DNA from 3 places in the Mesobacillus stamsii genome. Region 1 is predicted to be linked to each of the others. Evidence: riboswitches for the same ligand, from Rfam matches in the RefSeq annotation. Region 1 holds a riboswitch; each other region holds the start of a gene.
The links. Region 1 has a riboswitch for thiamine pyrophosphate ahead of J2S25_RS10850 (3-oxoacyl-ACP reductase). Riboswitches for the same ligand answer to the same signal wherever they lie in the genome.
Positions count from the first base shown of each region.

Region 2: linked by a shared signal. The riboswitch ahead of thiT (energy-coupled thiamine transporter ThiT) and the one ahead of J2S25_RS10850 (3-oxoacyl-ACP reductase) in region 1 are both predicted to bind thiamine pyrophosphate.
Region 3: linked by a shared signal. The riboswitch ahead of tenA (thiaminase II) and the one ahead of J2S25_RS10850 (3-oxoacyl-ACP reductase) in region 1 are both predicted to bind thiamine pyrophosphate.

Region 1 covers NZ_JAUSUN010000011.1:84,404-88,619, forward strand. Annotated here, with positions in the region: gene thiD (bifunctional hydroxymethylpyrimidine kinase/phosphomethylpyrimidine kinase) at 1-210, opposite strand, end outside; gene thiM (hydroxyethylthiazole kinase) at 188-1,003, opposite strand; gene J2S25_RS10850 (3-oxoacyl-ACP reductase) at 1,038-1,799, opposite strand; TPP riboswitch at 1,882-1,991, opposite strand; gene J2S25_RS10855 (hypothetical protein) at 2,052-2,204, opposite strand; gene J2S25_RS10860 (DUF3951 domain-containing protein) at 2,197-2,334, opposite strand; gene pepT (peptidase T) at 2,456-3,688, shown strand; gene J2S25_RS10870 (ketopantoate reductase family protein) at 3,730-4,216, shown strand, end outside.
Region 2 covers NZ_JAUSUN010000019.1:6,685-10,900, reverse strand. Annotated here, with positions in the region: gene J2S25_RS14035 (dicarboxylate/amino acid:cation symporter) at 1-415, shown strand, start outside; gene J2S25_RS14030 (histidine kinase N-terminal domain-containing protein) at 459-1,592, opposite strand; TPP riboswitch at 1,830-1,936, shown strand; gene thiT (energy-coupled thiamine transporter ThiT) at 2,042-2,623, shown strand; gene J2S25_RS14020 (FeoA family protein) at 2,830-3,054, shown strand; gene feoB (ferrous iron transport protein B) at 3,054-4,216, shown strand, end outside.
Region 3 covers NZ_JAUSUN010000007.1:64,140-68,355, reverse strand. Annotated here, with positions in the region: gene J2S25_RS07850 (ABC transporter ATP-binding protein) at 1-468, opposite strand, end outside; gene J2S25_RS07845 (ECF transporter S component) at 482-1,063, opposite strand; gene tenA (thiaminase II) at 1,079-1,768, opposite strand; TPP riboswitch at 1,877-1,984, opposite strand; gene trxB (thioredoxin-disulfide reductase) at 2,261-3,211, shown strand; gene J2S25_RS07830 (NUDIX hydrolase) at 3,623-4,081, shown strand; gene rapZ (RNase adapter RapZ) at 4,121-4,216, shown strand, end outside.

The sequences.
Region 1 (4,216 bases):
AATCTGACTGGCTACCGCTTCTGGCTCCATTGGAAAAACCCCCTGAACACCAAGCGTATTTTGCGCGGTAACAGCCGTCAATGCCGACGTGCCAAATACCTTTAATTCCTGGAATGTTTTCAAGTCAGCCTGGATTCCGGCGCCACCGCCGCTGTCCGAACCTGCAATTGTCATCGCTCTTTTCACATCAATCAGCCCCCTGCTTCTCATACTTACTTTTGCTGCTAATATCTTCTTCATTGATAAGGTATAGCTGGTTCAAAAATTCAGTTTGGAAACTCCCGGGTCCACGGTCTGCATATTTTTCTGCAGCGATTTCGGCTGCCACTCCATAGGTGGTTACCGCCGCTGCTGCAGCCTTAAGCAAATCTTTTTCAACGGCCGCAAAAGCACCAATGACCGATGTTAGCAGACAGCCTGTTCCCGTCACCCTGGTCAGGATGGAATGCCCATTATGGATCACAAATGCTGAACGACCATCCGTAACAATATCGTCTTTGCCTGTAACCACGACGATGGTCTCGAGCTTTTTAGCAGCGGAAACGGCAAGCTTGAAAACATCTCCGGCAATCTCCCCAGAATCAACACCGCGGATGCTCCAGTTCTCCCCAGCAACATTGGCAATTTCTGCAGCATTTCCTCTAATAATTGCAATCTCCAGTTCTTCCATCAACCTTCTTGCTGTCTCGGTTCGATAAGCAGTTGCCCCGGCACCGACTGGATCAAAAATAACAGGAACTCCCTGTTCATTTGCCGCCTTCCCGGCAATCACCATCGACTGGACGATTTCAGGAAGCAATGTCCCAATATTCAGCACAAGGCTACCCGCAATGCCTGCCATTTCGGCAACTTCCTCCTGTGCGTAAGCCATCACCGGCGATGCCCCCAAAGCAAGAAGCCCATTGGCAGTAAAATTCGTGACCACAACATTGGTGATGTTATGTATGAGCGGATTCTCCTTGCGCACCTTTTCCAGCAAACCAGCAATTTCTCGTTTTTCCATAAAAATTCCTCCTCCATTCCTCAGGCTGCGAATTTTAATCCATTACGAGGCCGCCATCTACGACCAGGTTTTGTCCATTTACCGCACGCGACCATGGAGAGGCGAAAAACAAAATCGAATCTGCAACTTCAGCAGGATCAGTAACTTTTCGGACCGGTGTTGATGCTTCGATCAGCTTGAATACCTCATCCGAAGTAGCAGAGCTTGCGTCGGTCATTTTTAGCAGCCCTCCAGAAACCATATTGACAGTTACCCCGTACTTGCCGAGATCATTCGCCATATTTCTCGTGAATCCAAGCAAAGCCGCCTTGCTTGTTGTGTAGTCGTGATAGGCGACAACCGGGTTCTGGAACAGATTCGTGCCGATATTGACGATTCTGCCAAATTTCGCTTCTTTCATATCTGGCAGCCCAGCTTGAATGGTATTCAATGCACCGCGGACCGCTCCTTCAAACTGCTGTTGATAATCTGCCCAGCCAACGGCAAAAGCATCCTTGTTGGCTACAGGGTCAAATTTGAAGTGGACAAGCGCATTGTTCACGATCGTTGTTACTGGTGTTCGATAATGCTCTTGTGCCATCCGGAACATGCTTTGAACTTGCGCTGGATCTCTGACATCTGCTCTGACAGCGAGTGCATTTTCCCCAATCGTTTCTGCCAGCTTCCTTGCCTTTTCTTCGTTTTGAAAATAGTTAATAATAACTTTCGCACCTTCTCTTGCAAAAGCTTTTACTGTTTCGGCACCAAGCCCACGGCTGCCTCCAGTTACTAACACAACTTGATCTTTGATTTCCATTCGTTTACCCCCCTAAAATTTTAGCCTAAATATAAAAAGCCAGCTCCAACTAATGGACCTGGCTTAAAAGCAAAGTAAGAAAACATCTCTCACGCTACTTTCCTACGCTGGTATTACCCAGATCAGGTCCGAAGGGTTAAAAGACTTAGCATCTTCCTCTCAGCCCGCAACAGGGCGCCCCTAGTAGAACATGGAATATTCAGTTCCTTTAATCGTAACTCTTTCTGCTTTATATGTAAAGGGTCGAGCTCATCAACTAATATTTTTCAATTTATCCTTGATTTCTTCCAGAAGCTTGAGTTGCTGATCCTGCTTTTGGAGAATACTTGCAGTCAATTTTTTTAGGGTAACCGTAATGGACCAGAGTGACAGCATCAAAACAATCACAACGCCAAGATCAATCATCTTTCTTCTTCCCTTCGGTTAAATTGTCAAATGGAGTGTAATCATTGCTTGGGAAATTTCTTGAGCGGGTGACCTTCATAATCAAATAAAACACAACAAACAGTACAATAAACGTGAAAACATAACTCACACTGTCCAGCCCCCTTTCTTGTATTATACAACAAAAAATGGAATTTTCATTCTTTTTAAAGTGGAGTTTTTCGTTATTTATGCTACTATGAAAATATACATACGGATAGGAGATGAAAGCAATGAAAACCGAGTTAATAGAAAGATTTACTTCTTATGTAAAAATCGATACCCAATCGAATGGAAACAGTGAGTCAACTCCGTCGACTGAAGGACAGCTTACCCTTGCTAATATGCTTGGGGAAGAACTAAAGTCAATCGGCATGGAGGACGTCACGATTGATGAAAATGGTTATGTGATGGCGACACTCCCCGCCAATACTGCTAAAGAAGTTCCAACAATCGGCTTCCTGGCGCACCTTGATACGGCTACTGATTTTACCGGAAAAAATGTTCATCCTCAAGTTATCGAAAACTTTGATGGCAATCCAATCATCCTGAATAAGGAGCAGAATATCATTCTGTCACCAGCAGATTTTCCTGAACTGCCTCAATATAAAGGCCATACTTTGATAACAACAGATGGAACAACTCTTCTCGGGGCTGACAACAAAGCAGGAATTGCTGAAATCATGACGGCAATGGCTTATTTGATCAAGCACCCAGAAATCAAGCATGGCAAAATTCGTGTTGCTTTCACTCCCGATGAGGAAATTGGCAGAGGGCCTCATAAATTTGATGTAGAAGCGTTTCATGCTGAATTTGCTTACACGGTGGACGGCGGTCCACTTGGCGAGCTAGAGTATGAAAGCTTTAATGCCGCCAGTGCTAAGCTAACTTTTAAAGGACAGAACGTCCACCCAGGCACGGCAAAAGGCAAAATGGTGAACTCAGCCAAAATCGCTATGGAATTCAACAGCAAACTTCCTAGTGAAGAAGCGCCTGAACATACTGAAGGATATGAAGGTTTCTTCCACCTCATCTCGATTAATGGAGATGTCGAGGAAACAACACTGACCTATATCATCCGTGATTTTGATCGTGACAGCTTCCAGGCACGCAAAGAGTTGATGCAGAAAATCACCAATGAACTGATGCTTACTTACGGCGAAACTCGTGTTAAGCTTGAAATGAACGACCAGTACTATAATATGAAGGATAAAATAGAGCCAGTAAAAGAAATCGTTGATATCGCGTATGAGGCAATGGAGAACCGCGGGATCAAACCGATTGTCAAACCGATACGCGGCGGCACCGACGGTTCGCAGCTTAGCTATATGGGCTTGCCAACACCAAATATTTTTACCGGTGGCGAGAATTTTCACGGAAGGTTCGAATATATCTCTGTGGATAACATGCTCAAATCTGTTGAAACCATTGTGGAAATCGCATCACTTTTTGAAGCAAAGGCTTAATTCAAGATCAGGGAATTGGCATATTCAGGAGGTTGAAAGATTTGAAAATATTAATTGTTGGTGCAGGCGCAATCGGCGGTTATTTTGGCGGAAGGCTCCTGGAAATGGAAGCAAACGTGACATTTCTTGTGCGGGAAAAAAGACAGAAGCAGCTTAAGGAGCACGGTCTCGTTGTTACAAGCATCCATGGCGATTTGCATGTTCCAGATCCACAGACAATTGTATCGGGATCGCATCCAGAGCCATATGATGTGATTCTCGTTTCTACTAAGTCCTATCATCTCGATGGAGCTATTGAAAGCATCCGTCCCTATGTTGGCGACAAGACGATGATTCTTCCATTGTTGAATGGGATAGCCCATCTCGATGCTTTATCCGAAGCTTTCGGATCGAAAAAGGTGATCGGGGGACTTTGTTTTATCGAAACAACACTGGATGAAAATGGAAAAGTAATTCAAACCAGCCCTGTTCAGGATTTGATTTTTGGAGAACGAAATGGCGAGCGTTCAGAAAGAATTCTACAGCTCC
Region 2 (4,216 bases), on a different contig from region 1:
GCCGGTAAGCAGCTTTGTTCAGCCTCTTGGGGCAACGATTAATATGGACGGAACGGCAATCATGCAGGGAGTAGCTACGATTTTTATTGCACAGGTTTATGGCGTGGACCTTACGATGACGGAGATAGTGACTGTTGTGTTAACCGCAGTACTGGCAAGTATCGGCACTGCTGGCGTTCCTGGCGTTGGTTTGATCATGCTCGCCATGGTTCTCCAGTCTGTCGGCCTCCCGGTTGAAGGGATCGGCTTGATTCTCGGAATTGACCGTCTGCTGGATATGGCGCGTACAGCTGTCAATATCACAGGGGATGCAGCGTGTGCTGTCATTGTAGCGGAAACGGAAAAAAAGCACTCCCTTCAAAAGGGGAGGAGCAGAATCACAAATACAGAGGATAAACGGACACTTGAGTATTAAGAAAAAATCAGACCCTGCCAGCGCTGGCAGGGTCAAGATTATGTTATTCGTTCTCCAATCTAAGTAATGGCAAAAGCATAATGAAGGAAGTCTTATCCGGTTCGGATGAGCAGGCAAGAATGCCTTTGTGCTTCTCAATTATTTCCCGGCAGACAAATAACCCAAGACCAGTTCCAAGTGTTTTCGTTGTCACGAAAGGTTCAAAAATCGTCTTCAGCAGCTGGTCGGGAATGACCGGACCATTATTGGAAATCTCGATTTTTATATGTGTATCATTCACGAAGCATCCCTTGATTTCTATTTTAGGATCCGTACGGTACTGGCTCAGAACATCAATCGCATTGAAAATAATATTGATCAAAACTTGTCGGATTTCATCGGCATAGCCATACAATTCCATGTCATCCGCTACTTCCATGATAATTCTTACATTGGTGTCAAGGATGCTGGGATATAGGAAGTTCAATACCTCATCGATCATTTTATTTAAGGAAAAAAGACTTTTTTCCTTTCCAATTAATTCTTTTTTCGAAAGAAGCAGAAATTGAGAAATTCGGAAATTCAATTGTTCAAGCTCACTCGATATGATATCTAGATACTTCATATCCTCGTGTTCAGACTTCAATAGTTGAATAAATCCTTGGATGGAAGTCAGTGGATTACGGAATTCATGGATAAAACTTGATGTCATCTGGCCAAGCAATGTCAGCCGGTCCTTATGGGTAGAGTCGATAAATTGATTTTTTTCCTCAATGATTTTGTTTTTCTGTTCATTGTAATAAGAGACCGAATAATACAGGAAGGTATCAAAACAGTAATTAATACGGTTGATTGCCTCCTGTATTTCAGGCCACTCAACATTCATTTTATGCAGATGCTTGTAGATGATCGATCGGCCTGAATTAACATTGAAAACAAAATCACCAATATTGATGTTTGTGCGAACTTGTTCCTCGCCTACCATGAAAGCAAGACTTTGGAGATGTTCTTCCAGTTCTTCCTTTGTGTCAGAAAAAACAGAGAGAATGATTTCATACATTTTCTCCGCGCTATTGGTTATTTTCTCTCTATACGGATCATCTTCCGAGACGATAATTTTAACAGTCCAATCGGCTATGAGTTGCTCCCTTTCGCTAATGAGGAAGCTAAACAATCGGTTGTCCATAATTGGCAGCATTTTTATGTAGTCCTCCAGTTTTTCTTTTCGGTATATAAATTCGCTGTAAAATCACGGAATCCCTTTGTCGAAAAATGAGAACATCCGTGGAAATGCGTCGAAAAGAAAAAAACGTGACAAAAGACCGATATTTTTGCTACTTTGATGGAGATTTTTCTAGTTTGATCGACATGGAGGTTCCCTTTTGACTTGTGATCGAATGGAAGAAGGAGTATATTCATAATGTAGAAATTAAATAATAACCACAAGGGGAGCTGCCATGTGTAGCTGAGAGTGAGCGCCCGAGTTCTTACCCTTTGAACCTGTTAGGTAATGCTAGCGAAGGAATGTGGATGCGATAGGAAAGCAATCTTGGGAGCCTATATCGATCCCTGATTGCTTTTTTTGTTACTGAAGCAGATAAGGCGTGTTGAAAACGGACCTCATTCTGAAAAGGAGGAGGAACAAAAATGAAACAAGAACAGACTCTATTTTTAGTGGAGATTGCGGTATTTTCGGCACTGGCTTATTTGCTGGATCTATTCTCCGGTTTTTTATTTTCGAGAATTTGGCCGCAGGGAGGTTCGGTTTCCATCGCAATGGTGCCGGTATTCTTGATGGCATTTCGCTGGGGAATTAAGGGAGGGGCAATTACTGGTCTCCTGTTGGGGCTATTGCAATTCATCCTAGGCTTTTCGCAAATTTTCCATCCTGTTCAGGGGATCATCGATTATTTGATTGCCTTTACTGTTTTAGGATTTGCCGGTCTATTTGCCAAGCAAGTCCAAGTGAATATCAAAAATGGAGATAAAAAAAAGTGGATTGGCTGGATTATCGCAGGTACCTTCGTGGGAAGCGCACTTCGCTTTATCGCTCACTTTTTCTCTGGCTGGGTCTTTTTCGGAGTTTGGGCACCAGAAGGACAGCCAGCATGGCTTTATTCACTCATCTACAATGGAACCTATATGCTTCCAAGTATGATCTTAAGCGCCATTATGATCATTCTTGTTATTAGCTCCGCTCCGTCAAGGATGGTAAGATCGAAGCAATAAAAATATGAAATGCAAGGAGAGCTGACAATTCGTTCAGCTCTTTTTTTAAAAATTGTCGATTTTATGGCGTTTTGGTGCTTCGTGATTTATATCACAGTAAAATAGATCAGTACCTGATTAAATAAAGATAATCATTCTCAATTAGTTACCTCAAGTCAATGATTTTCTGATACAATAAATTTAAGAAACTAAAAAAGGTGATGGCTATGCTGGGAAATCTTAAGACTGGTGAAAAGGGCCGGATCATGAATATTGCGGGAACGGATAAATTTGTCAGACGAAGACTGCTAGATTTCGGGATCGCTGAAGGATCAGAAGTGTGCATAAAATGCATTCTGCCTTTTGGCGGCCCGGTCATGGTGGAATCGTGCGGTCAATGCATCGGTATCCGCCGCAAAGAAGCATTACGGATCGAAGTGGAGCGGGTATGATGAATATCGCGCTTATCGGCAATCCAAATACCGGTAAAACTTCATTATTTAATAACTTAACAGGATCATATGAATATGTTGGCAACTGGAGCGGAGTAACGGTCGAAAAGAAAGTTGGCCTTTTTAAGAATGGAAAGGATCAGCTGATTGATTTACCAGGAGTCTATTCGCTCAATCCATTGTCGAAGGATGAAGGGGTGGTTACGAACTTCTTCCTGGAAGAATCTTTTGAGAAGCTTTTGAACATCTTGGATGCGTCCCAATTAAGGCGGAACTTACATCTCACCCTGCAACTTTTGGAATATGGAGCACCAGTCACAGTTGGGTTGAATATGCTGGACGTCGCAAAAAACAGAGGCATTCAAATCGATATTGAAAAGTTGTCAAAATCATTGGGTGTCCATGTTGCTCCAGTAGTGGCAAGGTCGGGAAAAGGCTGTAAGGAACTTGCGGAACTGGCAACAGGAGAAGCGACAGTGTCAAGCGAAAAAACGCTAGTCTATTATGGAAAAGCGATAGAGGAGGGAATTCTCCAGCTGGGACAGAAGCTGAATGGGAGGACAAGGCATCCTGTTCGCTGGCTGGCGATTCAACTGTTTGAGGGAAATCCCTATGTAAAAACCTATTTAACAACGTTTTTGCCAGAGGCAGAAATTGAATCCATTGTCGATTCAGTAACGGTTGCACAGCAGCAACAATCGGGCGGCATACAAGCGCTCGACCAGGTGATCCACCGAAAACGAAGTGATGCAATCGAAAAAATTGTGTCTGCAGCCACTACCATTCCAGTAGATGGGAAAATTCCTTTGTCGGAGAAAGTCGATCGGATCGTGACGAATAAATTCCTCGGGATCCCAATCTTTCTCTTCATGATGTACATCCTGTTTATGCTAACCTTTGACTGGCTCGGCTTCCCACTGTCCGATGCATTGGATGCAGTCCTATCCGGACCCGTTACAGCTGGAATCACAGCAGCACTCAACTTGGCAGGGGCATCCTCGTTTATTCAAGACCTTATCCTTGATGGAATTGTCGCCGGGGTAGGAGGAGTCCTGGTATTTGTACCACAAATTTTTATTTTATTCTTTTTCATTTCGCTGCTTGAAGATTCAGGGTATATGGCCCGTGTCGCACTGGTCATGGACAGGTTAATGGAATCTGT
Region 3 (4,216 bases), on a different contig from region 1:
GAACAGCACCTCTGGATCGAGGGCCAGCACCGATGCAATCGCCAGCCGCTGCTTCATGCCGCCAGAGAAAGTATTGATTCGTGCATGCGGGTCCTTCAGGTCAAGTCCGACTAATGACAACAGCTCGGAAATTCTTTGAGGCATCTGTTCTCGCGGGACTTGAAGATTTTCCAATACAAAGGCAATCTCCTCATCCGCATATGGCATGCAAAACTGGGAGTCTGGATCTTGAAAAACAAATCCCCAGGAATCTGGATAGGTGCAGTCAGCATATTTGAGCGGTACCTCAATCGAATTTGGAATCAACCCTGAAAGTGCCTGTAACAACGTCGATTTGCCGCAGCCTGAAGGACCAAGCAGGAGCACTTTTTCGCCTTTTTCAAAGGATAGGGACAGATCCTCGAATAGCAATTCTTTCGTTCCGGGAAACTTTAGTCTCAGCTTTTCAAATGAAGATACTATTGGCATCCAATCACTCCTGTTAGTGGTTCAATGAATCAAAGTCATCTTGAGAAGTCGGCCGGAGGATAGCCGTCACACCTGTTCGCTCCAGAGCTCTCACGATTCCGATTGCCAGCAGTCCGGAAAAAACAATGGAACCTGCCGCTCTCATGACAATCAATAATACAAGATTCCATGTCGCCAGGTCTTCGATATACCCTTTATAAAAGTCCATGATCAAGGAACCTGTGCATGCAGCTATACTGGCAAGGCTGACAACAATTATACCGGATCGCTTATAGCCAAAAGCCATCAAAACCAATTCTGCAAACAACCCTTGGACAATGCCGTAGATCAGCACCTCCAGACCCCATTCAGAGCCCATCAGGAATTCTCCGGAAGAAGCGGCTACTTCAGCAAGTAATGCAACACCAGGCTTTCTGATTACGAGAAACGCGACGATGGCAGCGATGAACCACATTCCATAGATGAATTGATCAAGGTGAAGCCCAAGTGGTTTGAGCGCATAATAGAGTGGTCCCCAAATTTTATAGATAATCCCGAATGCAATCGAAATGACGACTGTTACTAAAATATCGGTTAGCCTTAATCCCTTTGTCATTTTTCTTCCCCCCTTTTAATGGACCGCTGCTTTCTTATTGGTTATTGACCAGCCTTCCAGCGTATGAGCCATTTCCCAAAACTTGAGCTCATAATGGCAACTGTAGATAAAGTGTTGCTTCATCTTTTCTCTTTCTTTTTCCGAAGCATTTTCAGCAATCGTATCGAGAAGGCTGAGCTGCTCGTTTACAAGCTCGCTGAACCAGTCACTTCCGTATGCAGCAATCCATTCCTGGTAGATCGGTGTTTCAGGGGCTGCGTGTTTAAGCGTCTCGCCAATTTCGTAGTAAATCCAGTAACAGGGGAGCATGGCGGCAATGATTTCTCCAAGGCTACCTGAAGCCGCCACCCTGTATAGATGGGAAGTATAGGCATATGCCGTTGGTGCTGGCAGAAAGCTTTGGAGTTCCTCCCTCGTCACTCCGAGCTGGCCGATGAATTTTTCATGGAGGCTTAGCTCTGCCTGAAAGGTTCCTTGGGCATGGGCTGCCATTTTAGCGGTAATCGACAATTCCTCAGCCCTTGAAGCAGCAATGGCCTGGATGCGGGCAAAATGAGAAAGGTAATACGAATCCTGTAAAACATAGTAGCGGAAGTTTTCAATTGGCAAGCTACCCTTGGCAATTCCTTGAACGAATGGATGGTCCAAATTTGCTTCCCAAATGGCATTTGCTTCTTGACGGATCAACTGGGTAAAAGTAGACATAATTCCCTCCTGGTAAGTGATTTTTAAGATGCTGAATTTTTCCAATAAAAAAGCCACTTTCTGCAGGCAGAAAGTGGCTGTATTGGCAGTAAAAGAAAAGGATACCGCTTTTTACATACTCCACTTCCCTACGCTGGTATCATCCAGATCAGGTTCAAAGGGTCTTAAAGTTTCACTCTAATCTCAGCCTTCACAAAGGCTCCCCTAGCAGGTAAAAAATCACTATTGAATTTATTTTCTGATTTTGATCATATCACTCTTCACGAAATTGTCAATAATTCTGAAAGCTTTTTTAGCAGGAAAAAGGGCAAAAATGAATCGCTATAAGGCTTGTTTCAGGCATTTTAGTAATTTCGGAAAACAAATTCCTCTTTTAAGCATATTTTTGGACTATGCAGCACTTCTTTTATAGGATAGGTTTATGCAGGAAATACTATTTCCGAATGGGTAACGGAAATTGGCGTATTATGATATCCAAAGGAGTTGTACACCATGTCAGAAGAAAAAATTTATGACGTCATTATCATCGGTGCCGGACCAGCAGGGATGACGGCTGCTGTTTATACCTCCCGTGCGAACTTATCGACACTGATGCTTGAGCGCGGCGTGCCGGGCGGCCAGATGGCTAATACAGAAGAAGTGGAAAACTATCCAGGATTTGAGCATATTCTTGGGCCAGAACTATCGACAAAAATGTTTGACCACGCAAAAAAATTCGGTGCAGAATATGCTTATGGGGATGTAAAAGAAGTCATCGATGGCAAAGAATATAAAACAATAAAGGTGGGCAATAAGGAATACAAAGCCCGCTCCATCATCATTTCTGCTGGTGCCGAGTACAAAAAGCTTGGCGTTCCTGGCGAGCAGGAGCTTGGCGGCCGAGGTGTGTCTTACTGTGCGGTTTGCGACGGCGCATTCTTTAAAAATAAAGAACTTGTAGTGGTTGGCGGCGGCGATTCCGCTGTGGAAGAGGGCGTTTATTTGACGCGCTTCGCTTCAAAAGTGACGATCGTGCACCGTCGTGACGAACTTCGTGCGCAAAAAATTCTTCAAGACCGCGCCTTTGCGAATGAAAAAATTGATTTCATCTGGAATCACACGATCAAAAAAATCAATGATAAAGACGGCAAAGTTGGCAGCGTGACGCTAATTTCCACACTAGATGGCACGGAACAGGAATTTGCGGCTGACGGCGTGTTCATCTACATTGGAATGGTTCCATTGACCAAGCCATTCGAAGCCCTTGGCATTACAAACAGCAACGGCTATATCGAAACAAATGAGCAGATGGAAACGAAAGTTCCAGGTATTTTTGCAGCTGGAGACATCCGTGAAAAAACGCTGCGCCAAATCGTGACGGCAACTGGCGACGGAAGTATCGCTGGTCAAAACGCTCAGCATTATGTCGAAGAATTGATCGAGGAATTGAAAGCAAAAGCGTAACAGCTCTTATTGATGGGAAAAACCTCACATCGAGGGATAAATTAACAAAAAGTCATCGTTTATTAATTCAACTGTAACAGTAGTGAAACAATCATTGGATATAATAAAAATAGAAATTGACCCCCTTTTAAAAATATAAACCTTGTTGCACAGGTAATCCTGTGCTCTTTTTTTTATCCATAAAAATGGTACAGACATAGGCAAACGAATAGAACACTTAAAAAATTATCGCTCTTCGATATCATTGTGGGGAAAACTGAAAAATAGTATAATGGAAAGAATAAAAAGTCCGGTAAATTGAAGGCTATGCGTCCGGATTCCATTAAAATAGCAACAAGTGAAAGGTATGCAGGAATACCGCCTTTTTTGCGGCGGACTTTTCTAATGCATATTGATGAAGAGGTGGACAGAATGCAGCGCGTCACGAATTGTGTTTTGGTGAAAGAGGATAAAATTTTGCTGCTGCAGAAGCCACGCCGCAATTGGTGGGTGGCTCCAGGCGGGAAGATGGAACCAGGAGAGACTGTGAAGGATTCTTGTATTCGGGAATTCCGGGAAGAAACAGGTATTTACCTGAGAAATCCTCAAATTAAAGGGATTTTCACGTTCGTCATCAAGGAAGAGGACCAGGTCGTATCTGAGTGGATGATGTTCACTTTTTATGCTACTGAGGCAGATGGGAACAATCTCGATGTTACGGACGAAGGGACTATCTCCTGGCACGGGATAGAGGACATCAAAGAACTGCCGATGGCGGCAGGAGATTATCATATTCTCGATTATATGGTCCATGGACAAGGAATCATTTATGGAACATTTACGTATACACCGGATTTCGAGCTGATTCATTACAGGCTCGACCCAAATTAATCCGAAAAATACAAAATTAATTTTTCAGGGGGAAGAGAAATGACTACCGGTTCCATTACTGATACCCAGCTTGTCATCATAACAGGTATGTCAGGGGCAGGAAAAACGGTTGCGATCCAGAGTTTTGAGGACCTT